DNA from 2 places in the Devosia sp. UYZn731 genome. Region 1 is predicted to be linked to the other one. Evidence: predicted binding sites of a transcription regulator. Region 1 holds the regulator's gene; the other holds the start of a gene.
What was found. The regulator LexA, encoded in region 1, represses DNA repair genes until DNA is damaged. The targets are predictions, from matches to a motif close to TGTTCNNNNTGTGTTCNG.

Region 1 (14,577 bases):
GAGCAGTTGATTCTGTCGCTGTTCAGCGACGTCAAGCTGCCGGCCGCCGCATCGACCCTGGTCAACAGCTATGCCGCCGACAAGCGCACGGTCGACTACATCGTAGTTGGTGAAAACACCATCGAGACGCCGGCTGCGCCAACCGATACCGATCTGGCAACCTATCTGGCCGCGCACCAGACCGATTTCCGCACCGTCGAAACCCGCACGGTGCGGCTGATGGCGTTGTCGCCGGACACCCTGGCCGCCACCAAGACCATCGATGAAGCCGCTGTCGAGGCCGAATATGAGCGCACCAAGGCGAATATGACGACGCTGGAGCGCCGCACAATTCAGCAGGTGCCGCTAGCCACCCCCGAGCAGATCGCGGCGTTCGAAGGCGGCGCGGCAGCCGGCAAGACATTCGACGCGTTGGTTACCGAAAACAGCCTGACCGCGACCGATATCGGCACGCTGGCCCAGCGGGACATCACCGATGCCAACCTCGCCACAGCCGCGTTCGGCCTGGCCCAGGATGGCTATGCGGTCATCGACGGCGTCACCGGCAAGCGCGCGATCCATGTTTCGGCAATCGAGGCGGGCCACACCAAGACCCTGGCCGAAGCCCATGACGAGATCGCGCACGGCCTGGCGCTGGCGCAGGCCAAGACTGAATATGCCGACGTGCTGGACCAGGTCGAAGAGCTGCGCGCGGCGTTCAAGCCGCTCGACGAAATCGCCAAGCGGTTCGGGCTGCCGCTGTATAATGCGGCGGTGACCCAGGGCGGCGCCGAACTGGCCGTGATCCCATCGCTGGCCGAAGCCGACCGTCCCAAGGCCGTGCAGGCGATTTTCAAGGCCACCGAGGGCAAGCTGACGCCGTCGATCACGCTCAACGGCAATAGCAACGTGTGGTTCGACCTGGAAAAGGTCGATCCGGCGCGCGACCAGACCCTGGACGAAGTGCGCGATGCGGTTGCTACCGCCTGGACCACCGAGAAAGTCAATGCAGCGATCGAGGCCGAGACCGACAGTATCGTCAAGCGGCTCGATGGCGGTGAAGACCTGATCGACGTGGCCTCGGCGCTGAGCCTGGTGCCGCAGGCCAGCCTGCCCTTTACCCGGTTTGGTGAAGCCAACACGTCCATCGACGGCCCGGTGGCGGCAGCGGCGTTTGCCGGCGGTCCGGATCATCACGGCTCGGCGGTGAACACGGAAGGCGATCACATCGTGTTCCAGGTGAGCGCCGTGACCCCGGCTGATGGTCCACTGGCAACCCAGCAGAACGCTTCGCTGGAGAACGAAGCCCGTATCGGCCTTTACGGCGATTTCGTTACCGCGGTGCGCGACGAAGCCGGGCTCCGGATCAACCAGCAGGCCTTGACGCAGACGCTGCAACTCGGCGGCCAGCAATAACGGCAACTTCTACAATCGGATAATGACTATGGGCGACGAGGTCTTTGGGCGTTTCGCGATGCAATACGATGCTGGTCAATCCCAGATCGTCTGGCGTCGCGTCGTCGCCGATCTCGAAACGCCGATCGGCACCTATATGAAGCTCGCGGCCGGCCGCAAGAACACCTTCCTGCTCGAATCCGTGCAGGACGGTGCCATTCGCGGCCGGTACTCGATCGTCGGCCTCGCGCCCGACATCATCCTCAAGGTCGAGCATGGCGCGGCCTCCATCAATCGCGCGGCCCATATTGACGTGGACCGCTTCGAGCGTCTGGCCGAGGCGCCGCTGGATGCCCTGCGCGATCTGGTCGCCAGCTCCAAGATCGAAGTGCCCGAGGGCCTGCCGCCGCAGTCCGCGGGCATCTACGGCTTTCTGGGCTACGAGATGGTCCGCTATATGGAGACGTTGCCCAACAGCAATCTGGACCATCTGGACATGCCCGAGGCCATCCTGATGCGCCCGGCCATGCTGGCGATTTTCGATACGCTCAAGGACGAACTCTATCTTACCGCGCCAGTCTACGTGCGTGACGGCGTGACCGCGCGGCAGGCCTATGAATCGGCGCAGTCGCATATCGACGACGCCATCCAGCGCCTGGGCCAAGCGCTGCCCACGACCCCTGCCCTCCCTGATCTGGAAAAGATCGAGGTCACTAGCAATACCTCGAAAGACGAATATTTCGCCATGGTGGCCAAGGCCAAGGACTACATCACCGCTGGGGATGTCTTCCAGGTAGTGCTGAGCCAGCGCTTCGAGGCCGAATTCACCCTGCCCCCGACCGCTCTCTACCGCGCCCTACGCCGCACCAATCCGTCGCCCTATATGTATTTCCTCGACTTCGGCGATTTTTCGGTCGCCGGATCGAGCCCCGAAATCCTGGTCAAGGTGCAGGATGGCGAAGTCACAATTCGCCCCATCGCCGGCACCCGAAAGCGCGGTGCCACGCCGACACGCGACCAGGAACTGGCGGCCGAATTGCTGGCCGATCCCAAGGAGCTGGCCGAACACCTGATGCTGCTCGACCTGGGCCGCAACGACGTCGGTCGCGTCGCCAAGACCGGCACGGTCAGGGTCACCGACAAGTTCTTCCTCGAATACTATTCTCACGTCATGCACATCGTCTCCAATGTCGTGGGCGTGCTCGATCCCAAATATGACTTCGTCGACGCGCTGGCCGCCGGTTTCCCGGCTGGCACGGTCTCCGGTGCGCCGAAAGTGCGCGCGATGGAAATCATCGACGAGCTGGAATCCTCGCGCCGCGGCATCTATGGCGGCTGCGTCGGCTATTTCGGCGCCGACGGCACCATGGATACCTGCATCGTGCTGCGCACCGCCCTGCTCAAGGACGGCAAGCTGTTCGTGCAGGCCGGCGCCGGCATCGTCGCCGATAGCCAGCCCGAGCTTGAGCAGATGGAATGCGAAAACAAGGCGCGCGCCCTTTTCAGCGCCGCCGAGGAAGCGTTACGCTATGCCGGCGAAGCCAGGATCGGGCAATGATGGCGCATTTCATGTTTCAACATCGATGGCGGAACTGGTTCTGAACCTGAACTGATCCCAATAGCCGCGCTGGAACCAGAGATATGACCCGCACGCTCGTCATCGATAATTACGACAGCTTTACCTACAACCTCGTCCACTTCCTGGGCGAACTCGGCGCCGACGTCACCGTCATGCGCAACGACAAGATTACGCTTGATGAAATCGGCGCAATGGCGCCCGAGGCGATCGTGCTGTCACCCGGCCCCTGCACGCCCAACGAAGCCGGCATTTGCCTATCGCTTATCGAACGCTTCAAGGGCGAAATGCCGATTTTGGGCGTCTGCCTTGGCCATCAGGCAATCGGCCAAGCCTTGGGAGGCGACGTCATCCGCGCGCCGCACCTGGTGCATGGCAAGACATCCAAGATCCACCACAGCGGCAAGGGCCTGTTCCGCGGCCTCAACAACGACTTCGAGGCGACGCGCTACCACTCGCTGATCGTCAAGCCCGAGACCCTGCCCGACACGCTTGAAATCACCGCCACCACCGATGACGGCCTCATCATGGGCATGCAGCACAAAACCCTCCCCGTCCACGGCGTGCAGTTCCATCCAGAGAGCATCGCCAGCGAAAACGGCCATGCGCTACTGCAGAATTTCCTGAACCTGGCCCGCGACTTCAACCAGAAGAAGGCTGCGTGATGGACATCAAGGCAGCTCTCAACAAGATCGCCGCCAACCGCGACCTCACCGGAGAGGAAATGCGCGGCGTGATGACCACGATCATGGAGGGCAATGCCACGCCCAGCCAGATCGGCGCGTTCCTCATGGGCATGCGCGTCAAAGGCGAGACCGTCGGCGAAATCGCCGCAGCCGTCTCGATCCTGCGCGAGAAGATGGTGACGGTCGAAGCCCCCGAACACGCCATCGACATCGTCGGCACCGGCGGCGACGGCGGTGGCACGCTCAACATCTCCACCGCCAGCGCTTTTGTCGTGGCCGCGGCGGGCGTGCCGGTGGCCAAGCACGGCAACCGGGCTTTGTCATCGAAGTCCGGAGCATCGCAGGTGCTCGAAGCCCTGGGGATCAAGCTGGATTTGACCCCCGCCGAGATTTCACGCTGCATCAATGAAGCCGGGATCGGTTTCATGTTCGCGCCCTCGCACCATCCGGCCATGCGCCATGTCGGCCTAGCCCGCGCCGAAATGGGCGTGCGGACCATGTTCAATCTGCTGGGCCCGCAATCCAACCCTGCCGGCGTGCGCCGCTATGTGCTGGGCGTCTATGCGCAGGAATGGGTGGAGCCGGTGGCAGCCGCCCTCCTCGCCAACCGCGCCATCAAGGCCTGGGTTTTCCACGGCAGCGATGGCCTCGACGAAATCACCGTCACCGGTCCCAGTTTCGTTGCCCAGATAGCCAATGGTGATTTGCGCAGCTTTGAAGTGACACCTGAGGATGCCGGCCTAAAGCGCAGCGATCCCAAGGACCTGCTGGGCGGCGATCCCGAATACAATGCCGCGGCGGTGCATGAATTGTTCGACCGCAGGCCGGGCGCCTATCGCGATATCGTGCTGCTCAATTCTGCGGCCGCGCTGATCGTCGCCGACCGCGTGCAAGACCTCAAAAGCGGCGCCGAACTGGCGGCCGACATCATCGACAGCGGCAAGGCGAAGGAGACGCTAGCGCGGCTCGTCGCAGTGTCCAACGGGCGAGACCATGGCTGATATTCTCAAGCAGATCGAATCGTACAAACGCGAAGAAATCGCTGCCGCCAAGGCGATGCGGCCCTGGGCGGAAGTCGTGGCCATGGCGCATGACCAGCCAGCGCCTCGTGGGTTCCTTAGGGCCATCAAGGCCAAGCGCGCCGCCAAGCAATACGCACTGATCGCCGAGGTAAAAAAGGCCAGCCCCTCCAAGGGCCTGATCCGGCAGGACTTCAACCCCGCCGAGATTGCCCGCGCCTACCAAACCGGCGGCGCGACGTGCCTGTCCGTGCTAACCGACCGTCCCTCCTTCCAAGGCTCGCCGAGCTACCTGATCGAAGCGCGCGCGGCCACTACCCTGCCCGTGCTGCGCAAGGATTTCCTGTTTGAAACCTATCAGGTGGCCGAGGCGCGCGCTTGGGGCGCTGATTGCATCCTCGTCATCCTGGCCGCTGTCGGCGACGATGTGGCGCGCTACCTGCTCGACGCCGCAGAGGAATGGGGCATGGACGCGCTGGTCGAAGTGCACGACCAGCTCGAGCTGGACCGGGCGCTGGCGCTGGACGCCGAATTCATCGGTATCAACAATCGCAACCTGCGCACCTTCGAAACCCGTCTGGAGACCTCGATCGACCTGGCCGCCGGCGTGCCGCCCGGCAAGGTGCTGGTCAGCGAAAGCGGCATTCTCAGCCACGACGATGTGCGCAAGCTGGACGAAGCCAGCGGCATCGGCACCTTCCTCGTCGGCGAAAGCCTGATGCGCCAGGACGATGTGGTGGCCGCCACGCGCGCCCTGCTCATGGGCACCGTGAGCGCATAGGCATGGCACAAGGCGGCCTCACGCATCTCAACGCCAAAGGCGAAGCCCACATCGTCGATATCGGCGACAAGGCGGCCACCCGGCGCCGGGCGGTGGCCCAGGCTCGAATCATCGCCGAACCTGCCACGGTAGCGGCGATTATGGGCGGCTCCCTCAAGAAGGGCGATGCGCTCGCTGTGGCCCGTATTGCCGGCATCATGGCCGCCAAAAGGACCTCGGATCTGATCCCCCTCTGCCATCCGATTCCGCTGACCAAGGTCAGCGTCGACATTGAGGCTGAGAGCGCGACGGTGATCGTCGTGCACGCCACCGCAGAAACCACAGCGCAAACCGGCGTAGAGATGGAAGCGCTGGTCGCCGCCTCCACCGCGGCGCTGACGCTCTACGACATGGCCAAGGCCATCGACCGGGCCATGGTTGTCACCGATATCTGCGTGCTGGAAAAATCGGGCGGCAAATCCGGCGATTTCGTGCGCACGCCATGAGCCTGCTGCCCGTCGAAGACGCGATTGCCGCGATTCTGAAGCGCGTGCCCGAGGCGCAGGCCGAAACAGTCCCCCTACACGATGCCGCCGGCCGGGTCTTGGCCGCGCCGATCGTCGCCAACCACAGCCAGCCCCCGTTCAACGCTAGCGCCATGGATGGCTATGCGGTGCGGGCGCAGGACGCCGTGCCGGGGCGGAGCCTGGCCATCATCGGCATGTCGCAAGCCGGCGCGGGCTTTGCCGGCCCCGTTGGCGAAGGCCAATGCGTGCGCATCTTCACCGGCGCGCCCGTCCCTGCCGGCGCCGATGCGGTCATCATGCAGGAAGAGGCGACGGTAACCGGCCACACAGTGCAGTTCGCCGAGCAGCCCAAACCCGGCCGCAGCATTCGTCCAATCGGCAATGACTTTGCCACTGGCCAGGTTCTGGTCGCCGCCGGCACGCGCCTCGCTGCACTGCAACTGGCCGTCGCGGCAGCAGCGAATGTCCCTGCCCTCGCGGTCAACCGCCGACCGAAAATTGCCCTTCTAGCGACGGGCGATGAACTGGTCGTGCCCGGCACGCCGCTGGGCCCAGACCAGATCGTTTCGTCCAACAGCTACGGCCTAAGTCCCCTGCTGGCGCCCTACTCCGAAACCGTCACCGACCACGGTATTGTCGGCGATGACCGGGCGGCGCTGACGGCGACGCTGGAAGCCATCTTCGCCAGCGAGCCTGACATCGTCGTCACCACCGGCGGCGCCAGTGTCGGCGACCACGATATTGTGCAGGAAATCCTCCTGTCGCTCGGCGTGACGCTGGATTTCTGGCGCATCAACATGCGGCCGGGCAAGCCGCTGATGTTCGGCACGCGCGGTAAGACGCTGATCTTCGGCCTGCCGGGGAACCCCGTCTCGGCGCTGGTTACCGCCACAATTTTTATCAAGCCGGCACTCCGGCTGTGGCAGGGCCACGCCGAATCCGCTGGTCAGCTCTGGCATCTGCCGCTGGCCGTCCCGACCCCGCCCAATACCGCGCGCCGCCATTTCATGCGCGCGCGCGTCGTGCATGGGCCCAGTGGGACGGCATTGATGCCGATCTCGGAGGTCGACAGCGGCCATACCTCGTCGCTGGCGCGGGCGGACATGCTCATCGTGCAACCAGAACATGATCCGGGTCGGCCGGCCGGTACTGTGGTCGAGGCCATCAGTATCGACGCGTTCTAGGCTGAAATAAAACCGCATAGGTCGCGCGACGAAGCGCCGTTTGCTTGCAAAGGCGGAAATTACGCCGGCAATGCATTGGGATATTGCAGAACATAACTGGAACACGTATCATCGTTCAGTCTTTGTTCCGATTCCCGACCGAGGGGCCCAATGCTAACGCGCAAACAACACGAGCTGCTGATGTTCATCCATGAGCGGATGAAGGAGAGCGGTATTCCGCCATCGTTCGACGAGATGAAGGATGCGCTCGATCTGGCATCCAAGTCGGGCATTCACCGGTTGATCACAGCGTTGGAGGAGCGCGGTTTCATTCGCCGCCTGCCCAATCGGGCGCGCGCACTCGAAGTGGTCAAGCTGCCCGATTCGATGAACCCGTCCCTCGGCGGGCGCAAGTCGCGCTTCGAGCCGAGCGTGATCGAGGGCAATCTGGGCAAGGTGGCGTCCCCCCCGATGCGCGGTTCGGTTGAAGATTACGCGCGTCCCATTTCGGTTCCGGTTATGGGCCGTATCGCGGCCGGTACGCCGATCTCGGCGATCGAAAGCCACACCCACACCATCTCTGTACCGCCCGAAATGTTGGGCGCAGGCGAACATTACGCACTCGAAGTGCGCGGCGATTCGATGATCGAGGCCGGCATTTTCGATGGCGATACCGTCCTGATCCGCAAGCAGGACTCAGCGGGAACCGGCGAAATCATCGTGGCTCTTGTTGATGACGAGGAAGCCACCCTCAAGCGCCTGCGCCGCAAGGGCAATACCATCGCGCTGGAAGCCGCCAACCCGGCCTATGAAACGCGCATTTTCGGACCTGATCGCGTCAAGGTCCAGGGCCGCCTGGTCGGGTTGCTGAGGAAATACTGATGCGGCTCACCCTGCTTTTGGCGCTTGGCCTGTTGTCGCTCGGCAACGGCGCGACGTTCGCTCAAGAAGCGAGCGTCAAGGAGACCCGCTGCTGGGTGGGAAATGTGACGTTTTCGGCAGGTGTGGGCATCAATGCGGGCAATGGCACCGCAGTCTGCAATGCCGGAACCGGCTGGGCGGAAGCGAAGGCCGATACGCCCGTAGCGGGTTGCCTGCTCGAAGGCAAGTTGTCGTCCGCGGGCGCTATCGTCGGCATTCGCAACAATGACAGCATGCTGCTGCAATGCGACGTCACCGGCCGCTGGGTAACGCTGGAGACTGCGGCCAAGGAGTAAAAGCTCATGCGTGGGGTTTGATGGCGAAGAACTTGGTCGAGAAAGTTTGTCCGGTCATTTTCCGAGGCGTAGGGGACGCAAGGGAGATCCTGGTGTTCAGGCACCCCCTGGCCGGTGTTCAACTGGTCAAGGGGACACGAGAGGCGGGCGAGTCTGTTATTGCTGGTGCTTTGCGCGAGCTGGCGGAGGAAGCAGGGATTGTCGAGGATGTGACTGGTGTGGTGCTCTGCTCCAGTTCGGCCATTGCGCTGGGGCAGCTCTGGCACTTTGTGCTGGTGGAGACGGCGGATCTGCCGGAGCACTGGGCGTTTGACACATTAGACGATGGTGGGCATCGATTTGAATTTTTCTGGTGTACTCTGGATGCAACGCCAGAGCGGGAGTGGCACCCCGACTTCGTACGTGCCCTGAAACTGGTACGGGACGCCATAGTCAGCAACGGCGTGGAGGCGGCGAAGACGCTGTCGCGCTATGCCGAGCTTATCAACAATCACAGCTTTGACGACGTCGCTCCGCTGATCGCGCCGGAGGCGGTGTTTTGGTTCGGCGATGGTTCGCATGCCGGGCTGTCCGCCATTCGTTCTGCCTTTGAGGGCACGTGGCGCAATCTGACCGGCGAAATCTACTGGCTGGAAGACGTGCGCTGGATCGCTCAGGGCGATTATGCCGCCGCTTGCCTCTACCGCTTTCATTGGCAGGCAACGGGGTCCGGTGAATGCCGTGAGGGTTCGGGGCGGGGGACCAGCGTCTTCGTTCGACGCCCCGAAGGTTGGAAGATTATCCACGAGCATTTGAGCGCCCTGCCCGCTTGAGAGGCGGTATTTGGAACCCTAAGTGCTGATTGTCGGCAGCCAGTGCGACTGAGCGTATAGAAGGCCCGCCATCATCTGGCGGGCCTTCTGCGTTTGATGATTTAGCCTAGTGGTTGTCGCGCGGAATGCCTTCGGTCTGGGCGATGCGCTGGTACTTTTCGGCGGGCTTGAGGATGGCGCCGTCGCCGAGCTGGCCGACGATGCCGCGCTGGATTTCCTGCCATGGTGTCTGGTGCTTGGGATACTTATAGCCGCCCATCGACTCTAGATCGGCGCGACGCTTGGCGATTTCCTCGTCGGCGATCAGGATATTGGCAGAGCCCTTATTGAGGTCGATCCGTACCCGGTCGCCGGTGCGCAGGATGGCGAGATTGCCGCCAGCGGCCGCTTCGGGGGACGCATTGAGAATCGAGGGCGACCCCGAAGTGCCGGACTGGCGGCCGTCACCGATACAGGCCAGGGCGGTAATGCCCTTCTTGATCAGGTAGTTGGGCGGCCGCATGTTGACGACTTCCGCCGCTCCCGGATAGCCGATTGGGCCAGCGCCGCGCATGAACAGCAGGGTATGCTCGTCGATCTCGAGCGAGGGATCGTCGATGCGGTGGTGATAATCCTCAGGACCATCGAACACTACGGCCTTGCCCTCGAACATGCCGGGATGTTCGGGATTGGTCAGGTAACGGTCGCGGAACTCGGTCGAGATCACGCTGGTCTTCATGATCGCGTTGTCGAACAGATTGCCGCGCAGCAAGAGGAAGCCGGCCTCGGTCTTGAGTGGGTTGTCGAAGTGGCGGATGACCTTATCGTCCTGGATAACCGTGTTGCGGCAGTTCTCGCCAATCGACTTACCGTTGACGGTCGGCGCGTTCTCGCGGATCAGCCCCTGGCTCATCAGCTCGTTGACCACCGCCGGCACGCCGCCGGCATGGTAGAAGTCCTCGCCCAGATACTCGCCGGCCGGCTGCAGATTGACCAGGAGCGGCACCTTGTGGCCATAGGTCTGGAAATCCTGCAGTTCCAGTTCCACGCCGATATGCTTGGCGATGGCCTGGATGTGGATCGGCGCATTGGTCGAACCGCCGATGGCCGAATTGACCACGATGGTGTTGATGAAATTATCTTTGGTCAGGATGTCCGAGGGCTTCAGATCTTCACGGACCATATCGACGATGCGCTTGCCGGTGCGATAGGCCATTTCCTGGCGGTCACGATAGGGCGCCGGGATGGCGGCCGAACCGGGCAATTGCATGCCCAGCGACTCGGCCAGCGAATTCATGGTCGAGGCCGTGCCCATGGTGTTGCAATATCCGGTCGACGGGGCCGAGGACGCCACCAGTTCGATGAACTGCGCGTAGTCGATTTCGCCGGCCGCCATCATCTGGCGAGCCTTCCAGACGATGGTGCCCGAACCGGTGCGCTCACCCTTGTGCCAGCCATTGAGCATGGGGCCGACCGACAGCGCGATTGCCGGGATATTGACGGTAGCGGCGCCCATCAGCATGGCCGGGGTCGTCTTGTCACAGCCGATGGTCAACACCACGCCGTCAAGCGGGTAACCGTAGAGCACCTCGACAAGGCCGAGATAGGCCAGGTTGCGATCGAGGCCAGCGGTCGGACGCTTGCCGGTTTCCTGGATCGGATGCACGGGAAACTCAATGGCGATGCCGCCGGCTTCGCGGATGCCTTCGCGGACGCGCTCGGCCAGCACGATGTGGTGACGGTTGCACGGCGACAGGTCGGAGCCGGTCTGGGCGATGCCGATAATCGGCTTATTGGACTGCAGTTCTTCGCGCGACACGCCAAAGTTCATGTAGCGCTCGAGATAGAGCGCGGTCATGTCTGGATTGTCCGGATTGTCGAACCAGGCGCGCGAGCGCAACTTCTTGGCTGCGCCCTGCCCGTTGCCCGGACCGCCGCTGGTGTCTGCCGTCATTTTCTGTTCCTCATGTCCGCGATTTGACGCCGCGGTTACGTGCCTCAACATTTTGCCATCTGTACCACGACAGGGGCAAGAGGGAACGGGATTCTGTCGAAATTTCGCCGGAATGCGGAGCCGAAAAATCTGCTGGTGAGATATTTCCAGACGCCTGAACCGCCTTACCAAATGACGGGACGGAGCCAGCATCTGCGCCGATAGAAGCAGCAATGCGGCGAAGTCGATTGAGGCTAGCTGGAATCCGATGCAGACGCTAGCGTTCGGCCCGATTGCGGCCCGATGGTCGCGCATGAAGGGTGAGTTTTGCCGTGACTGACAAAGTGGACTGGGTTGCCGTCGATTGGGGCACTTCCAACCTGCGAGCCTGGGGCATCGATGCCGCCGGGGCGGTCGCGGTTGCCCGCACCTCGCCCAATGGCATGGGCAAGCTGACGCGCGAGCAGTTTCCCGGCGCGTTGAGCGAATTGCTGGAGGGCGTCGAAAGCCAATCCGGCCAACCCATCCAGGTGCTGATCTGCGGCATGGCCGGGGCGCGGCAAGGCTGGCTCGAGGCTCCCTATCTGCAGGCGCCAACCGATCTGCGCGGCCTGCTCGATGGCGCCGTCCACCCCGAGATGCCCGATGTGCGCCTGGCACCATCGATTCTGCCCGGCGTCTGCCAAAAAGTCCCCGGCTCCGACAATGTGATGCGCGGCGAGGAAACCCAGTTACTGGGTCTCGCTGCGCTCAATCCCGGTTTTTCCGGCGTCGTCTGCATGCCGGGCACGCATTCGAAATGGGCGCAACTGTCGGGCACCCGCATCGAGCGTTTTGCCACCGCCATGACCGGCGAACTGTTCGAAGTCCTGCGCAACCATTCGGTCCTGCGCCATTCGCTGGGCGGCGATCTGGAGGGGCCGGGCCGCAACGACGGTTTTGCCATCGGCGTCCAGGCGGGTCTCGACCATCCCGAACGCCTGCTGGGGCAATTGTTCGAAGTCCGCGCCGGCTCTCTTCTATCTGGCCGCCAGCCGGACTGGTGCGCCGGATATCTTTCGGGCCTGCTGATCGGCAGCGAAATCGGCGCCAATCGCGAGTGGATCGGCAATGCCGAGGTGCCGCTGATCGGCTCGGCCGCGCTTTGTGCGCTTTATAGCCAGGCTTTGACGCGGATCGGCGTGCGTTCGCGGCTGGTGGATGCTACCGAAGCGGTGCTGGCCGGCCTCAAGGCCGCGCGCCAATTTTCCTCATAGCGGACGGACCTCATGGAAACCCCTCGCCACATCATCGCCATCCTGCGCGGCATCACACCGGCCGAGATCATCGACGTCTGCAAGGCGCTGATCGATGCCGGCATCACCATGATCGAGGTGCCGCTCAATTCCCCCGACGCGCTGAGCAGCATCTCGCTGGCGTCCAATACCTTTGGCGATACGGCCATGATCGGCGCCGGTACGGTGCTCACCAAGAAGCAGGTCTGGGCGGTTGCCGATGCCGGCGGCACGTTCATCGTCTCTCCTGATACCAACAAGGCGGTGATCGAGGAGACTGCGCGCATTCAGCTCGCTTCCTATCCAGGCGTATTCACCCCTACCGACGCGTTCCGCGCGATCCGGGCGGGCGCTACCGGGCTCAAGTTCTTCCCTGCCGAGGTGCTTGGCCCCAAGGGCATTAAGGCGATCAAGGCAGTGCTGCCGCCTGAGATGCCGCTCTATGCCGTGGGCGGCGCCAATCCAGGAAATTTCGCCGAGTTCTTTGCCGCCGGCTGCCTTGGCTTCGGGCTGGGCACCTATCTCTACAAGCCGGGCATGGAGCTGTCGCAGACCGCCGAACATGCAGCTCTGGCTGTCGCGGCTTATGATCAAGGCAAAGCTCAATGAACCAAACCGCACGCCTCTTGATCGACAGCAAATGCGCTTTGGGGGAAGGCCCGTTCTGGCACCCGCTGCGCCAGCAATTGTTCTTTTTCGACATCAACAATCGCAAGCTTTTCGCCGCCGAGGCCGATGGCGCGGTCGCCAATATCTGGTCGTTCGACGAGATCGTCGCGGCCGCGGCGGTGATCGACAATGATACGCTGGCGATTGCCACGGAAACCGGGCTCAAGCGCTATGATTTGATCACCGGCGAAACCAGCTTGATCGTGGCCATCGAAGCCGACGATAGCTCGACCCGAACCAATGACAGCCGGGTGCATCCATCTGGTGGTTTCTGGATCGGCACCATGCGCAAGGAAGAGGACGAGCCGGGTGGCGCTGTCTATCACTATCGCGCCGACAACCTGACCACCATCCGCACGCAGGCCAGAATTCCGAACGCGACGTGCTTTTCGCCGGACGGACGCATCGCCTATTGGAGCGATACGCCGACAAAGCAAATCCTCAAATGCGCCGCTGATCCAGCAACCGGCCTGCCAATCGGCGAGTGGTCGCTGTTCGCCGACGTGTCGGATGGGCGGGGCTATCCCGATGGCGCGGTCATCGATAGCGAAGGCTATTTGTGGAACGCCAAATGGGGCGGCAGTTGCGTGGTCCGCCACGCGCCCGATGGTTCGATCGATCGCATCATCGAAGTGCCCGCCAGCCAGGTGAGTTGCCCGGCCTTTGGCGGTCCCGGCCTCAAGACCCTATTCCTGACTACCGCAGCCAAAAACCTCAGCGCCGAACAGCTCGCGGCCGAAAACGTCGCGGGCGGCGTGTTTGCCATCGAGCTTGATATTGCCGGACAGCCTGAACCCCTCATCACCCTCTAAGAGTCCTCGTAATGACCCCTGCCCTCGGCGTTTGCTACTATCCAGAACATTGGCACGAGGCGTGGTGGGAGAGCGACGCCAAGCGCATGGCCGAGGTCGGCATCACCTTCGTGCGGATTGGCGAATTTGCCTGGTCCAAGCTGGAGCCCACGCCGGGCGATCTGCAGTTCGACTGGATCATCCGGGCCATGGACGCGCTCGGCAAACATGGCCTCAAGGTCGTGTTCGGCACGCCGACGGCAACGCCGCCGCGCTGGATGGTCGACAAGCATCCCGATATGCTGGCGGTCGATACCGAGGGGCGCCGCAAGGGTTTTGGCTCGCGCCGGCATTATGACTTCTCCCATCTGGGGTATCGCGAAGAGGCCGGGCGGATCACGCAATTGCTGGCGGACGCCGTGGGACAACACCCTGCGCTTGCCGCCTGGCAAACCGACAACGAGTATGGCTGCCATGGCACGACATACTCCTATTCGCCCGCCGCCCTGGCCGGGTTCCGCACCTGGCTGGAAGCGCGTTACGGAACGATCGACGCACTGAACACCGCCTGGGGCAACGTGTTCTGGTCGATGGAATATAACCGGTTCGACCAGATCGAATTGCCGAACCTTCTGGTGTGTGAAGCCGCGCCCGCCCATGAGCTGGATTTCCGGCGTTATTCGTCGGATCAGGTCGCAGCGTTCAATGCCGTGCAGTTTGACATCCTCAAATCGGCGCGGCCAGACCTGCCGGTGATCCACAATTTCATGAGCCGCACCAGCGATTTCGACCACTAC
Region 2 (14,577 bases), on a different contig from region 1:
TGCTGTACCAGGTGGAAAAGGGCGACGTGGTGGTCGTCGATGCGCGTGGCGACATCACCGCCGGCGTCTTCGGCGACATGATGATGACCTATTTCCAGGGACGCGGCGGCGCCGGCATGGTTGTCGATGGGGCCATCCGCGACTTCGTCAATGTGCAAAAGCTCGACGTGCCGCTGTGGCTGACCGGCGTCACCCCGAACTTCCACACCCAGACCGGTCTTATGCCCTTCGCCGTCAACGTGCCGATCGCCTGCGGCGGCGTCACGGTGATCCCCGGTGACATCATCGTCGCTGATGACGACGGCGCCGTCTGCGTGCCGGTGGCGCTGGCCGAGAAGATGATCGAGCAGGCCACCCAGCATCATGACTGGGAAGATTTCTCCCGCATGAAACTGATGCAGGGCGCGCCCTTGCAAATGTATTATCCCCTCCACGATGACGCCCGCGCCGAATACGAGGAATGGCGCAAGTCCAACCCCATCAAGCATAGCTGAACGACTGCCGCACCCGGCCTCATCGTGAAGCCGGGTGCCTTCCAGCCGCTTGACTCATCATACGCACAAACATTATAAGCACGCTTACTAATTGCTAGAGAGCGACGACCGCTCGCTGGCCGGGCGGCCTTCAAGTGTCCCGGCGCAAAGCGAGCCTGGCCTGCCGCCTGTCAGGTGTGCCATGGCCCAGACTCCCGCCTATTCAGCCCCCGCAGTGGTGGTCAAGCACAAGGGCCTGCTGACTGTCGCGCTCATGCTCGGCACCATCATGCAGGTGCTCGATACCACCATTGCCAATGTGGCCCTGCCCCACATGGCGGCGTCACTCGGCGCGGCCCAGGACGAAATCAACTGGGTGCTGACCTCCTATATCGTGGCCGCGGCGATCGCGACGCCGCTGACCGGCTGGATGGGCGACCGGCTTGGTCAACGCCGGTTGTTCCTGTTTGCCGTGATCGGCTTCACCGTGGCCTCAGCGCTGTGCGGCATTTCTACCAGCCTGCCCGAAATGGTGATTTTCCGCGTGCTGCAAGGGCTGTGCGGCGCCATGATCGCGCCTTTGGCACAGACGGTCCTGCTCAACATCAACCCGCGCGAGCGGATCGGGCAGGCCATGGCGATCTACGGCATGGGCATCATGGTGGCGCCGATCGTCGGCCCAACACTGGGCGGCTACCTGACCGAAAGCTTCGATTGGCGCTGGGTGTTCTTGGTCAACGTGCCGGTGGGCGTGCTGTGTGTGATCATGTTGACGCTCTACATGCCCACGACCGAAATCAAGATCCGCCGCTTCGACTTCTTCGGCTTCTTCATGCTGGCCCTCGGCGTCGGCGCGCTACAACTGATGCTCGACCGCGGCTCGGGCAATGACTGGTTCTCCTCGCCTGAAACCTGGATCGAGCTTGGCCTCGTAATCTCGGGCATCTGGGTGTTCGTGGTGCATTCGGTCACGGCGGAATCGCCCTTTGTCGACCTGCGCATCTTCAAGGATTTCAACTTCACGCTGGCGACGCTGTTCATGCTGATGGTGGGCATCACGCTGTTCTCTGGCCTGGCGCTGCTGCCGCCGCTGCTGCAAAACCTGATGGGCTATCCGGTGATTTTCACCGGCATCCTGATGGCCCCACGCGGCGTTGCCACCATGCTGTCCATGGTCATTGTCGGCCGGCTCAGCGGCAAGGTCGATGCGCGCATCATGATGGTGTTCGGCGCCGTGCTGATGACCTATTCGCTCTATGCCATGACCGGCTTCAACCTGCAGATGGATGCCAGCCCCATCGTCATCACCGGCGCGATCCAGGGTTTTGGCATGGGCTTCATCTTCGTGCCTCTCTCCACCATGGCCTTCGCCACCATCGCGCCGGCCTTCCGCGCCGATGCCACGGCGATGTTCAGCCTGGTCCGCAATATGGGCCAGGGCATCGGCATTTCGCTGGTGACGGCCGTGCTGGCCAATATGCTCCAGGTCAACCACGCCGAACTGGCGGGGCGCATCACCGCGACCTCCCCCGCCGTGCGCGACCAGTTCCCGCAATTGCTCGGCGGCAACACGCAATTCACCGCCATGATCGATGGGCTGGTGCAGCAGCAATCGGCGATCCTGGCCTATCTCGACGATTTCTGGCTGATGGCCGTGCTCAGCGGCGCGTCCATCCCGCTGATCCTGTTGCTACGCGGGGCCAAAAAGCAGGCCGGGCCCGCCAAAAGCAAGGAACAGGAAGCCATCGAGCGCGCCCACGCCATGGGTGAGTAACCTGCCCTCCCACCAAGGGAGGGCGAACACTAATACCGCTTACGCGCGTAGCGGCGACCAGGCCGGGTCCGACGCATAGCTGTCGGTGGGGATGGTCTGCACATTGCGGCCCCAGATATCGACGCTCATCAGCTTGGGGCCGTCATTGCCGCCCGGGTCCTGGAAGAACATGATGACGCGCCCGTTCGGCGCCCAGGTCGGGCCCTCGGCGTGGAAGCTGGTATAGAGCATGCGCTCGCCCGACCCGTCGGGCGCCATGATGCCGATATTGAACTGCCCGCCCGACTGGCGGGTAAAGGCGATCAGATCGCCCTTGGGCGAATAGACCGGCGTCGAATAACTGCCCTGGCCATAGCTGATGCGCTGCGCATTGCCACCGCCCGCACCCATCATGTAAATCTGCGGCGAGCCGCCACGATCGCTCTCGAAAATGATGTTGCTGCCATTGGGCGAATAAGATGGGCCGGTATCGATCGCTTGCCCGCTCGTGAGTTGGGTGGGCTGCCCGCCGCCCACGGCCACCGAATAGATATTGGTCGCTCCGGCATTCTCCACCGAGAAGGCGATGCGTCCGCCATCGGGCGAAAAGCGCGGCGCAAACGTCATCGCCCCGAACGAGCCCAGGCGCTGCTGCTTGCCGGTCGAGAGTTGCAGGATATAGACCTGCGGATTGCCGTCCTCGAAATTCATATAGGTGACGAGGTCGTTATTGGGTGAAAAGCGCGGCGTCAGCGCCAGCGTATTGCCCTCGGTCAGGAACTGATTGTTGGCGCCATCCTGGTCCATGATGGCCAGCCGCTTGACGCGATTGGCCTTGGGGCCGCTTTCGGCGACATAGACCACGCGGGTATCGAAATAGCCGGTGCCACCGGCCAGCGACTCATAGATCGCGTCCGAGATGATGTGGGCGACGCGGCGGCTGGAATTGGGATCGGTATTGTAGCTCTTGCCCACCACCTGGGCGGCCTGCTGGGTATCCCAGACGCGCACCGACGATGAAATCTGTCCGCCACGCTCGACCGCGCCCATCACCAGCGCATCCACATTGGCGGTGCGCCAGGTGTTGAAATCGGGCGTATTGTTGACATCCCCGACCTGCACCGGCAGCGAGGCCGGATCGAGCGGCAGGAACAGGCCCGACCGGCGCAGGTTGTTGCGCACGATATCGGCGATCTCGGCGCCAAAGCTGGGGTCTGCCGAAGCGAAATTGGGAATGGCGATCGGCAGCGGCTGGAAATTGGCGCCCTCCACCACGATCTGCAGCGCCGCCATTGCCGATGGGCTGGCAGCCAGCGCCACCCCGCCCGCGAGGCCAAGCTTGAGCGCATTGCGCCGGGTCAGAAGGGTCATAATCGTCTTCTCCATCTCAACGACCCGGACTTCTGTCCAGATCGTGTGTCAAAATCAGGGACGCAGCGTGATTTCGATCTCGCGCCACTCGTTATAGGAATCGGCCGACAAACTGAAGGGCGCCGCCTGCAACACCGCCCGCTGCGCCGCCCGCCCCATCGACGCCCCGGTGGGCGACGGATCGGCAGCGATCACCTGCGGTGTACCCGCAACGCTGCCGTCCTGGTTAAGGTTCACCCGCAGGGTGACGGTCAGCCCGCTTTCGGTCTCGCTCGGCAGCAAATTCCAGAACTGCTTGATCTTGGCCTGCAGGCCCGCGATTTCCGATTGGCTCAGGGTCGCCGATGTACCGCTCGCATCGCCCAGGGTGGGCGAGCCGCCCTGCCCGGTCGTCGCGCCGGTTGAAGTATCCTTGTTGATGATGGCCGAAATGTCATCGGCCAGCGAAGCGTCCAGCGTCGCGGTCGCGGCCTGTTCGCGCTTGGCCTGTTCGGCGGTAGCGACACGCGCTGCCTCCTTGGCGGCGGCCTCTTTCTTCTTGCGCTCTTCTTCCTTCTTGGCGTCGGCGACGGCCTGGGCCGCTGCCGCCTGCTTGGCGGCGAATTCGGCCCGCTTCTGCGCCAGATTGGCCGGGCGCGCCTGCGGGGCCGGCGCCGCCGGCTTGGGCGGCGTCGGATCGGGCACTGGCGTCGGCTCTGGGGTCGGCTCCGGCGTCGGGGTAGGCTCTGGAACTGGCGCCGGAGTTGGTTCGGGAACCGGTGCGGGTTCGGGAGCCGGAGCAGGCTCGGGAGCTGGCTCCGGGACTGGGGCCGGTTCAGGAACGGGAGCAGGCTCAGGCACCGGTGCGGGCTCTGGAACCGGCTCAGGCTCTGGCGCGGGTTCGGGCACCGGGTCCGGCTCGGGGGTTGGTTCAGGCGTCGGCTCTGGCCGTGTAGCCGGCGTCGGCGCGGTATTGACCACCGGGGCCGGGGTCGGAATATCGGCCGGCTTGGGCTGTTCCTGGTTCTGCTCGGTATTGCCCGTGGGTTGCGCCAGCTCGGCCGGCTTGTTGGTTTCGACCGCCGAAGGGGTCGGGGTATCGACCACCTGGCTATCCAGCGAACCGACGCGAATATTGGAAAAGTCCGAAATCGGCACGAGGTCGACCGCGATGGATTCCGTCACCGGCTCCAACGGCTCCGCCTGCCCCAGATTGACCAGGCCAATGGTCAACAGGACGATGTGAGCTACAGCCGATACGACGATCCCGGTGCGCATCTATGGCGTCCCTGGGGCTTTCTCGGTGATCAGGCCAATCTTGGTGAACCCGGCGGCCGACAACAGGCCCATGACCTTCATCACCGAACCGTAGTTGGCCGAGGTATCACCGCGCAGGAATATCCGGTCCTCGGTACCATTGGTCGCCTTGGCCGTGACCGTGGCGATCAGGTCAGCCTCCGACACCGGATCTTCCCCGACGAAAATCGCGCCTTCGGGCGTCACCGCTACCGTGACCGGCTGCGTCTGGCTGTTGAGCTCGGCTGCCGCGGACTTGGGCAGGTCGATCGGCACGCCGGCCGTCATCATCGGCGCCGCCACCATGAACACGATCAGCAACACCAGCATGACGTCGACCAGCGGCGTCACGTTGATCTCGCTCATCACCCCGCCGCTGCCTTTGCGACGGCTGCGCCGGCTCCCGCGCCGTCCGCCTCCGCCACCACCGCCTGCTCCACCCATTCCCATGGCTACTTGCCCCGGGCTTCGAGTTGGCGGCTGAGGATGGTCGAGAACTCGTCGGCAAAGCCTTCGAGCCGCCCGATCATCTTGCCGGCATCGGACGACAATTTGTTATAGGCGATAACCGCCGGAATGGCTGCAACGAGACCGATGGCCGTGGCGAACAGCGCCTCGGCAATCGGCGCAGCAACCACCGCCAGATTGGTGGAGGACGATGCCGCAATAGCCGTAAAGGCATTCATGATGCCCCACACCGTGCCGAACAGCCCGATGAACGGGCCAGCCGAACCCACGGTGGCCAGAAAGCCCAGGCGTTTTTCCAGCGTCTCGCTTTCGCGGGCAATCGCCACGTCCAGCACCTTGTCGAGGCGCTGCTGCATGCCTACGAACGAGGACGCATTCTGCTCGTGGCTGCGCTTCCATTCCTTCATCGCGGCCACGAAGACCGCGCCCAGCCCGCCGGTCGCCTTCTCGGATTGCTGCTGATAGAGCTCTTCCAGCGACTGCCCCGACCAGAACACGCGCTCGAAGCGGTTCATCTCGCCGGCGGCGCGGCGATAATAGAGGGATTTGTCGATGATGATGGCCCAGCACCAGATCGATGCGCCAAGCAGGCCCAGCATCACCAGTTTGACGATCCAGTCGGCGGCCCAAAATAGCCCCCAGATCGAAAAATCGATGTGCGGAGCTGCCGCTCCCACCGCTGTCGCTGCGTCCATGGAGTGATCCTTTCGGCCGGCTTACAGAGCCCGACCTTCAGGCACAGCCCATGGGGTCGGAATTTGTCAAATTTAAGAGAAATGCCATGGCTTCCCGGCCTTTGCGGAGCCCGGCACCATAGGACAGTCCCTTTGCCGCAATTATGGTCAAGGATTGGTTAACAAAGCCTGTCCCCTGACGGCAACGTGAGCGCCGGCATGTGCGCCATGCAAGCGGAACACAGCTGGGGCCCGGAACGCATCAATTCGTGACGGAACCGCGCCTCGGCCGCTCCGTTCGGTATCGTGCAACACAGATTGCGCGCAACGAGGAGGATTTCATGACCATCCGTATCGCATCCATGGCCGCGCTGCTGGCCGCCGGCACGCTCTTTGCCGCCGCCCCGGCCTATGCCGAAGTCATCAACATGACGGCCGAACTGAACGGCCCGTCCGAAGTGCCGCCCACCGACTCTGCCGGCACCGGCATGGTCGAAGCGACATTCGACACCGACAGCAAGGCATTTGCCTGGACTGCCACCTATGAGGGGCTGACCGGGGACGCCACCGCTGCCCACTTCCATGGCCCGGCCGAAGTCGGGGCGACGGCCAAACCGTCGGTTCCCATTCAGGGCTCGCTGGCCAGTCCGATCAAGGGCACGGCGACGCTGACCGATGAGCAGGCCAAGCAATTGCAGGCCGGCATGTGGTATTTCAACGTCCACACCGCCAAGTTCCCCGATGGAGAAATCCGTGGCCAGGTGATGCCCGCTGGCGCCATGTAGCCAATCAGGGGTCGCACGCGGCCCCTTTTTGCTTCTGCCCCGCCGCCAGCCCGCATCTTCCGGCACTTGCTCCCGCGAAAGCTAGGCCGCCAGCCCACCTGCGGCGGCCCACGCTTCTATCGTATCCACCACCCCCGCCAGCCGCTCATCAATGACATGCAGATAGGCCGTCCAGTCGCCAATATGGCTGAGGTCGCTCGCCCCATCCGAAATCCCGCGGACCGCCACCAGCGGCACGACGAAGCGCTGGCAGGCCCGCAACACGGCAAAAGTTTCCATATCCACCATGTCGGCGTCGATAGCCTCGTAGGCCGCCCCCGATACAATATCGGCGCCGGTGGAGAGGCTGGCTTGCCGCAGGCCGGGTACAAGCGGCCCAACGGGCAGGATTATGGGCAGGTCGAGAAACGGCGTCTCGCCTTTGGCAAAACCGATCGGCGACGCATCCATGTCGCGATAGCTCACGGTCGTCGCCTGGAAGATCTCGCCTTGTTCAAGCCTGCGCGATCCGGCCGATCCCAGGGACACCACGAGGTCGGGCAGGTTACCGGCGGCCTCGGCGACAGCCAGGGCATGCGTCACCGCAACCGCCGCTTCCACCGGCCCGACGCCGCAGAGCAGCGGCTTGATCCGGTCACTCAAATAGGGGCCATATTCGGCCGTCGCGGCCATGACGTAGAGAATGTTCATTTGCGATCCTGACCAACGGTCAACGTCTGGTCACGATGCAGTGGTTCGGCCGTCTGCCGCAAGCCGGTCCAGCAGCGCCCTGGGCAGCCGCGCCACCCCGCCAGTGGTCTTGATGGCAACGACCACCACCTTGGCCCGCGTGAGGATCACCCCGTCGCGCTCGATGCTCTGCATCAGCGTCAGCCGCGCACCCGTCATGGCTTCGACGCGCGTGATAACGCTCAACAGATCATCGATATGGGCCGCGCCATCGAAATCGATCGCCATCGAGCGGACCGCGAAGGCGATGCCGTCCTTGGCCAGTTCGAAATGATGGATGCCCAGATCGCGCAGAAATTCCGTGCGCCCACGCTCGAAAAACTTGAGATAGGCGGCGTGATAGACATTGCCCGAAAAATCGGTGTCTTCATAATAGATGCGGACCGGGAAGCGATGGGTCACGATTGCCGCTCCACGATATGCCGGAAGCCGGGGCTGGGATCCAGAAGCTGGCTCGGGAGCATGGGCGGCAGAAGCGGATAGACGCCGAAGCTCTCGACATCGCACTTCACCCAACGGAATTCGAGGCAGAACGCCCCGTCCGTGGCACGATGGCAGATATCGTCGGTAACGAACGGGAAAGCGCTACTCAGTTCGGCTTCGTAATACCAACCGATCTCGTGACAGGCCTCGCCGTTATAGGTGAAGAAGTTCTCGACGAGATAACGCAGCGCGCTGATCTTTGAGGTACAGCCGAGTTCCTCCACAATCTCGCGTTCCAGCGTTTCGGCAGCGGTCTCGCCGAATTCGAGGCGACCGCCAGGCAGCGACCAGAACGTCTCATGCGTGCCGCGATGGATCAGCAAATAACCGTCGCGCCGGATGATCGCCACGGCGCGCATCTGGAACCGGCGGTCCGGCCGCAGGCTGAAGGCCAGCATGGTGCGATCGGGCTCAGTCACCCCTGGCGCTCGTCGTGCAGAACATGGCGCAGGCCCTGACCCAGGTCGCGCAGCGCCTCGGGCAGCCAGCGCGGCAACAGGTTCATCGGCTCAAGCCCCGGTCCATCGAGTGCGATCCAGTGGAACCTGTGCTCGTGGCCTTCGTCATGCGTGATCAGCCAGGGGCTCGTGCCGTCGGGCCGCGCCATATCTGGCAGCTTGGCGGAATAAAAAAATCCCAGTTCGTGGAAATCCTCGCCTTCACGCCGGTAGAAACTCTCCGAGGTCATCAGCAAGGGACCGACTTCTCCGATCAGCCCCGTTTCCTCGGCGATCTCGCGCTTGAGCGACAGGGCGCTTGGCTCGCCCAACTCAACCCGCCCGCCCGGCAGCATGGCATAGCCATCATCGTCCTCGTCGCAGATCAGCACGTGACCATCGATGATGATCACCGCGGCGACGCGATAGTTGAACCGCTGCCCATCGATGGGGAAACTGATCATATGCCGGCTCATTCCGCCTCTGGCTCCTCGAACAGGCTGGCCTGGATGCCCACAAAACCTGGCGGCACGCCCATGCCCAGATGCTGGAACGCCGCCCCCGTCAGCATGCGACCGCGCGAGGTGCGCTGGATGAAACCCTGTTGCAGCAGATACGGCTCGACGATTTCCTCGATCGCATCACGCGGCTCGCTCAGCGCCGCCGCGATGGTTTCGATGCCTACCGGGCCGCCATTGTAGAACTCGGCAATGGTGGCCAGATAGCGCCGGTCGAGCTGGTCGAGCCCCCGCGCATCCACATCCAACCGCAACAGCGCCTTGTCGGCGATGGCGCGGGTGATCTCACCCGAACCGTCAACCAACGCAAAATCCGTCACCCGCCGCAGCAACCGCCCCGCAATTCGCGGCGTACCGCGCGAACGCCGCGCGATCTCCATCGCCCCATCGGGCGCCATCGGCATGCCCAACAGCCGCGCCCCGCGCTGCACGATCAGCACTAGTTCTTCGGGCGTATAGAAATTGAGCCGCACCGGAATGCCGAAGCGATCCCGGAGCGGCGTGGTCAGCAGCCCGGCGCGAGTCGTTGCCCCCACCAGGGTGAATTTTGCCAGATCGATCCGCACCGAGCGCGCGGCCGGGCCCTCGCCGATGATCAGGTCGAGCTGATAGTCCTCCATTGCCGGATAGAGAATTTCCTCGATCGCCGGACTGAGCCGGTGTATTTCGTCGATAAACAGCACATCGCGGTCTTCCAGATTGGTCAGCAGCGCCGCCAAATCCCCCGCCTTGGCGATCACCGGGCCCGAAGTCGCCCGAAACCCCACGCCCAATTCGCGCGAAATGATCTGCGCCAAGGTGGTCTTGCCCAGGCCCGGCGGCCCAACGAACAGCACATGGTCCAACGCCGTCCCGCGCCGTTTGGCCGCCTCGATGAACACTTCCAGATTAGCCCGCGCCGCCGCCTGCCCGACGAACTCGGAAAACCCTGTCGGGCGCAGGGACACATCCAGCAGATCATCGCGACCGGCAGCGGGGGAGGTCAGGCTCATTCCTGGAGCATCCGCGCAGCAATTAGCGCCAAGGCAAAAAGCAACTTTGCTTCCCGCTCGTGATTAGTGAACCCGCCGAAGCCGTCAACCGACCCATTGTAGAGGTCTTCGCCACCGGCATCGGGATAGTTCACCGACATTCCACCATGGCGAGCCCTGATATAACCGGAGGGAGCGCCGAGCCTACGAACCTCGTATTGCTCTGGGACCGACGGACAGGTCAGCGTCAACGTCAGCCCGAGACGCCCCGCTGCTTCCACAACAAGCGCAGGAATTGTCGGCGGCTGTACCTTTGGAAGGTTTAGCGTCTTAAGGTGTTCGACTATGTTTGTCATAAAAAGAGCATCCTGTTCATAGTGAAGATTTGATCCTTCGCCTATCAACGTACGTGGCCAGAACAGGCGCAAAAGCACCGCTTACGCAAACTAAATACGCAATCCCATACGCCACGTAGGTAACGCCCCCGCCTGCCGAAAATCGCTCGGTGCCAACCAGCCCATCAGCGTACCATTCCCACAAATACCCCATAACGGGCACGTAAAGCCACGACGTGAGAAACAGCGCCGGATATTGCTCGGTGAGGCCGAGGTACATCGTGACCCCGCCCATCAACCCGAGTAAAAACGCAACCACATATCGCGGACCGACGCGATCGGTTCCGCATAATACACAGCATACCGCATCCACTATTGCCCAGATTATAGGAATAATTATCGCCGCTAATAACATTGCTAGAAAATAAGAAGAATAAATAACAATAGAAGCATCGATATTGATCGTGCCACTGAACGCCAGATTGAGGGCGATAACGTCTACGATGGATATAAAGAGCGCCAAAGCTGCCAAGCAGACCCAACACAGCAAAATTCGATAGAGTACCGCCAAAAAATACTCTTTTACCATCGCTAGCTACTCAACTCCCGCAGCCCTAACCGGATCAACTTCTCGGTTGGCGTATCATCGCCCTCGCGCGCCACAATCCGCGCCAAGGCCGCCGAGGCCTGGGCGCTGGAGTAGCCGAGATTGGTGAGGGCGGAGACGGCGTCGGTGATGGCACTCGATGCCAGGCCTTCGCCCAATGCGGATTGCAGGCCGAGTACACCAGCATCGATCACGCCCGTGGAGGGCACCTTGCCCTTGAGTTCGGTCACCAGCCGGATGGCCAGCTTGGGCCCGACGCCGCTGGCGCGGCCCATCATCGCCTTGTCCTGCAAGGCAATGGCACTGGAGATTTCCGAGGGCGACAGCGCCGAAAGGATCGCCAGCGCCACGCGCGCGCCTACCCCCTGCACGGTCATCAGCAGGTTGAACCAGGCTTTTTCCGCCTCGCTGGAAAATCCGTAGAGCCGGATCATGTCCTCGCGCACGATGGTTTCAATGAACACCACCGCAGCCTCGCCGACACGCGGCAGGGCCTGCAGCGTGCGCGACGAGCAGAAGGTTTCATAGCAGACCCCGCCGCAATCGATCAGCACGCTGTCATCGGCGAAACTGTCGACCATGCCCTTGAGCTTGCCGATCATGCGATTGCCTTCAAGCGTTGCGCCGCCACCCGGTGATGGGCGTGGCAAATGGCGATCGCCAGCGCATCCGCCGCGTCCTCACCCTTGAAATCGGCCGCCGGCATCAAGGTCTTGACCATCAGCCCGACCTGTCCCTTTTGCGCGTGGCCGGTGCCGACCACGGATTTCTTGACCAGGTTCGCCGCATATTCGGCCACCGGCACGCCGCGCGCCGCCGGCGTCATCAACACCACGCCCCGCGCCTGCCCCAGGATCAGCGCCGAGCGCGGCCCCGCATTGACGAAGGTTTCCTCGACCGCCGCCTCGTCGGGAGCGAACCGGTCAAGCAGCTCGTTGACGCCCGCGAACAGCACGGCAAGCCGGTCGGCCAGTGCGCCGTCCGTCGGTGGGGTCAGCGTCCCGCAGGCCACGAACACGAGCCTGTTACCTTCCGATTCGATGACGCCCCAGCCGCATCGGCGCAGGCCGGGATCGATACCGATGATTCGCACAGCTTTGCTCATGACCCACCTTTAAAGAGGCGCGATCACTCTACCAACCCCAAAGTGAACAAAACGGCAACAGGCGCGGTGGAAAACCGGTGATCGATAAAATTGCAGCCGTCTTGCCAATACCTTCTTCAAGACCCGTCCATAGTGTTCGGCACGGGAATGCATGAAAGTAAACCGATGAGCGCAAGCGCCACACTGCCGCCGCGGGCCTGGAACCGCATCTGGCGGAACGCCGGATTAACCCTGGCCGCCTCCATCGCGGTTTCGATCATACTGACCAATATTTTCATGGAAGTGTTTTCCGCCGGCCTCAACGTGCCGGGCCTGATGGTCGCCGTGCTCATGCCGCTGGTTCTGGGCGGGCCGATGCTGTTTTACCTGACGCTGCGGCACGAACAATTGCGCCACGCCAACCGGCAGCTCGAACTGCTCGCTAGCACCGACTGGCTGACCGCCTGCCTCAACCGCGGCGCCTTCACGACGCGGGTGCTGGCCGATCTGACGCGGCGCGCGGTCGCCTCGACCCGCGATGGCGGGGCCCTGCTGATCATCGATGCCGACGCTTTCAAGCAGGTCAATGACCGGTTCGGCCATCAACAGGGCGATATTGCGCTCAAGCTGATGGCCAACGCGATCCGCGACAGCGTGGGCGTCGCCGATCTGGTGGGGCGCATGGGTGGCGAAGAGTTCGGCGTCTACCTCACTGGCGCCGATCCGCAAACCGCCGACCAGGTGGCCGAACGCATTCGCCATGCGGTCGCCACCGCGCAGTTTTCGCCGCATGGCACGCCCTGGCCCCTGTCGGTCAGCATCGGCGGCGCCACTTTTGCCCGACGTGCCGATTTCAACGACCTTTACCGCCTTGCCGATCAGCGCCTCTACCAGGCCAAGAGCCACCGCCGTGATTGCGTCGACCTGATGCAGGCCGCCTGATTGCAGCGCCCGTTTGGAAACGGCAAGCGGCCTGAACCGACGAACACCATACCATTTTTGATCCGGGCGCTCTCCTCAGCGCCCGGACATTGGATCATTGCTTATGCAGAGAGATTTTCCATGGCCCCTTCCAGATCCCGCAAAGGCTTGCATGGCTGGTCGAGCGTCGCCCGGTGGACCCTGTTCGGAACCCTGGGCTGCGTACTGGTCTCGGTCGCCTTCAATACCGTGATGTTCGACGACCTCGGCGCGCGGGCCCAGTGGCGCTCGATCCTGAGCGCGACGGTCCTGCCGGTGCTGCTGGGCGTGCCATTGTTCTTCTATATGAGCATGCGGCTGCGGGGGCTCGCCATGAGCAATCTGCGCCTGGGACTGGTCGCCCGCACCGATAGCCTGACGTCCTGCCTCAACCGGGGCGCCTTCACCGCCAAGGTCACGACGCTGCTCGGTCGCACCGATCCGCCGCCCAGCGGCACCCTGCTGATGATCGACGCCGACAATTTCAAGGCCATCAACGACCTGTTCGGCCACGATGCCGGCGACGAGGCCCTGACCATCATCGCCCGCGCCATCCGCTCGACCTTGCAGGCCGGCGAACTGGTGGGGCGCATGGGCGGGGAGGAATTCGGCGTCTACCTGCCTGGCGTCGACCACCATGGCGCCGAGATCAGCGCCGAACGCATAAGGCGCTCGGTCAATCTGGCGATATTTTCACCCGATGGCCGGGCGCGGCAGCTGTCGGTGAGCATTGGGGGGGCGGTCTTTGAGGGCGGCGCCAGCTTCTCGGATCTGTTCCGGATCGCCGATCAGCGCCTCTACAACGCCAAGGAAGCCGGCCGCAACCGCGTCACCATCGTGCACGCCACCGACTATCCCGATATCGCGCTCAGCAAGGCCAGCTAAGGCGCGATCCGCGTCCCATCGGCGGCGAAGGACTGCAGATACGCCACCAGATCGCTCAACTGCACCGGATCGCGTTGTCCACCAAAAGTCATGCTGGTGCCGGGGAACTGCTTTTTGGGCAGGAACATGTAGCGACGCAAATCCGTCACCGTCCAGATCCTGCCCGCCTCATTGGCCCTGATCAACGTGGGCGAATAGGAATAGCCCGGCAGGCGGGCGACCGGTGCGCCCACGATGCCGTTGAGCTGCGGCCCCAGCTTGTTGGTCGCGCCCTCGCCGATAAGGTGACACACTTGGCAGCGCTGCCCGAACAGCGCTTCGCCGGCCGCCACATCACCCTGCGCAAAAGCCGTCGTCGTCCCAACCAGCAGCAGGCCAATCGTCATTCCAAGCTTGAGCATGTCCGCCCTCCTGTTTGACGCCAGGATGATACGGACTTTTCAGAGGCTCGCAAAGGCGGCCGAGAACGGCGATCAGGCTTCGAGCTTGGCCATGTCCTCGTCGCTCATCTCGAAGTTGGAATAGACGTTCTGCACGTCGTCATCTTCTTCAAGCAGGTTGATCAGCTTCATCAGGACGGCACCCTTTTCCGCATCGATCGGCGTATTGGTCTGCGGCTTCCAGATTGCCTTGATCGATTCGGCTTCCCCCAGCACCTTTTCGAGCGCCGCCGACACTTCGATCATCGCCTCGAAGGAGGTGTAGATCCAGTGGCCGTCCTCATCGCTCTCGACGTCATCGGCACCAGCCTCGATGGCGGCTTCCATGA

Region 2: ruvC (crossover junction endodeoxyribonuclease RuvC) is a predicted target of LexA. The motif match lies at 12,027-12,044, and genes of this name have one in related genera.

The regions. Positions count from the first base shown of each region.
Region 1 covers NZ_JBEPOL010000002.1:169,497-184,073, reverse strand. The annotation lists gene ABIB57_RS05315 (peptidylprolyl isomerase) at 1-1,395, shown strand, start outside; gene trpE (anthranilate synthase component I) at 1,424-2,932, shown strand; gene ABIB57_RS05305 (anthranilate synthase component II) at 3,016-3,615, shown strand; gene trpD (anthranilate phosphoribosyltransferase) at 3,612-4,637, shown strand; gene trpC (indole-3-glycerol phosphate synthase TrpC) at 4,630-5,436, shown strand; gene moaC (cyclic pyranopterin monophosphate synthase MoaC) at 5,439-5,921, shown strand; gene ABIB57_RS05285 (molybdopterin molybdotransferase MoeA) at 5,918-7,126, shown strand; gene lexA (transcriptional repressor LexA) at 7,277-7,987, shown strand; gene ABIB57_RS05275 (hypothetical protein) at 7,987-8,322, shown strand; gene ABIB57_RS05270 (nuclear transport factor 2 family protein) at 8,343-9,134, shown strand; gene ABIB57_RS05265 (IlvD/Edd family dehydratase) at 9,241-11,067, opposite strand; gene ABIB57_RS05260 (2-dehydro-3-deoxygalactonokinase) at 11,379-12,302, shown strand; gene ABIB57_RS05255 (2-dehydro-3-deoxy-6-phosphogalactonate aldolase) at 12,315-12,929, shown strand; gene ABIB57_RS05250 (SMP-30/gluconolactonase/LRE family protein) at 12,926-13,801, shown strand; gene ABIB57_RS05245 (beta-galactosidase) at 13,813-14,577, shown strand, end outside.
Region 2 covers NZ_JBEPOL010000008.1:224,521-239,097, reverse strand. The annotation lists gene ABIB57_RS20335 (ribonuclease activity regulator RraA) at 1-494, shown strand, start outside; gene ABIB57_RS20330 (DHA2 family efflux MFS transporter permease subunit) at 676-2,247, shown strand; gene tolB (Tol-Pal system beta propeller repeat protein TolB) at 2,287-3,597, opposite strand; gene tolA (cell envelope integrity protein TolA) at 3,652-4,854, opposite strand; gene tolR (protein TolR) at 4,855-5,322, opposite strand; gene tolQ (protein TolQ) at 5,325-6,035, opposite strand; gene ABIB57_RS20305 (CHRD domain-containing protein) at 6,356-6,799, shown strand; gene ABIB57_RS20300 (5'-methylthioadenosine/S-adenosylhomocysteine nucleosidase) at 6,881-7,489, opposite strand; gene ABIB57_RS20295 (YbgC/FadM family acyl-CoA thioesterase) at 7,520-7,930, opposite strand; gene ABIB57_RS20290 (NUDIX hydrolase) at 7,927-8,430, opposite strand; gene ABIB57_RS20285 (NUDIX hydrolase) at 8,427-8,912, opposite strand; gene ruvB (Holliday junction branch migration DNA helicase RuvB) at 8,921-9,958, opposite strand; gene ABIB57_RS20275 (hypothetical protein) at 9,955-10,293, opposite strand; gene ABIB57_RS20270 (hypothetical protein) at 10,310-10,861, opposite strand; gene ruvA (Holliday junction branch migration protein RuvA) at 10,864-11,481, opposite strand; gene ruvC (crossover junction endodeoxyribonuclease RuvC) at 11,478-11,984, opposite strand; gene ABIB57_RS20255 (GGDEF domain-containing protein) at 12,150-12,905, shown strand; gene ABIB57_RS20250 (GGDEF domain-containing protein) at 13,026-13,808, shown strand; gene ABIB57_RS20245 (c-type cytochrome) at 13,805-14,209, opposite strand; gene ABIB57_RS20240 (YebC/PmpR family DNA-binding transcriptional regulator) at 14,282-14,577, opposite strand, start outside.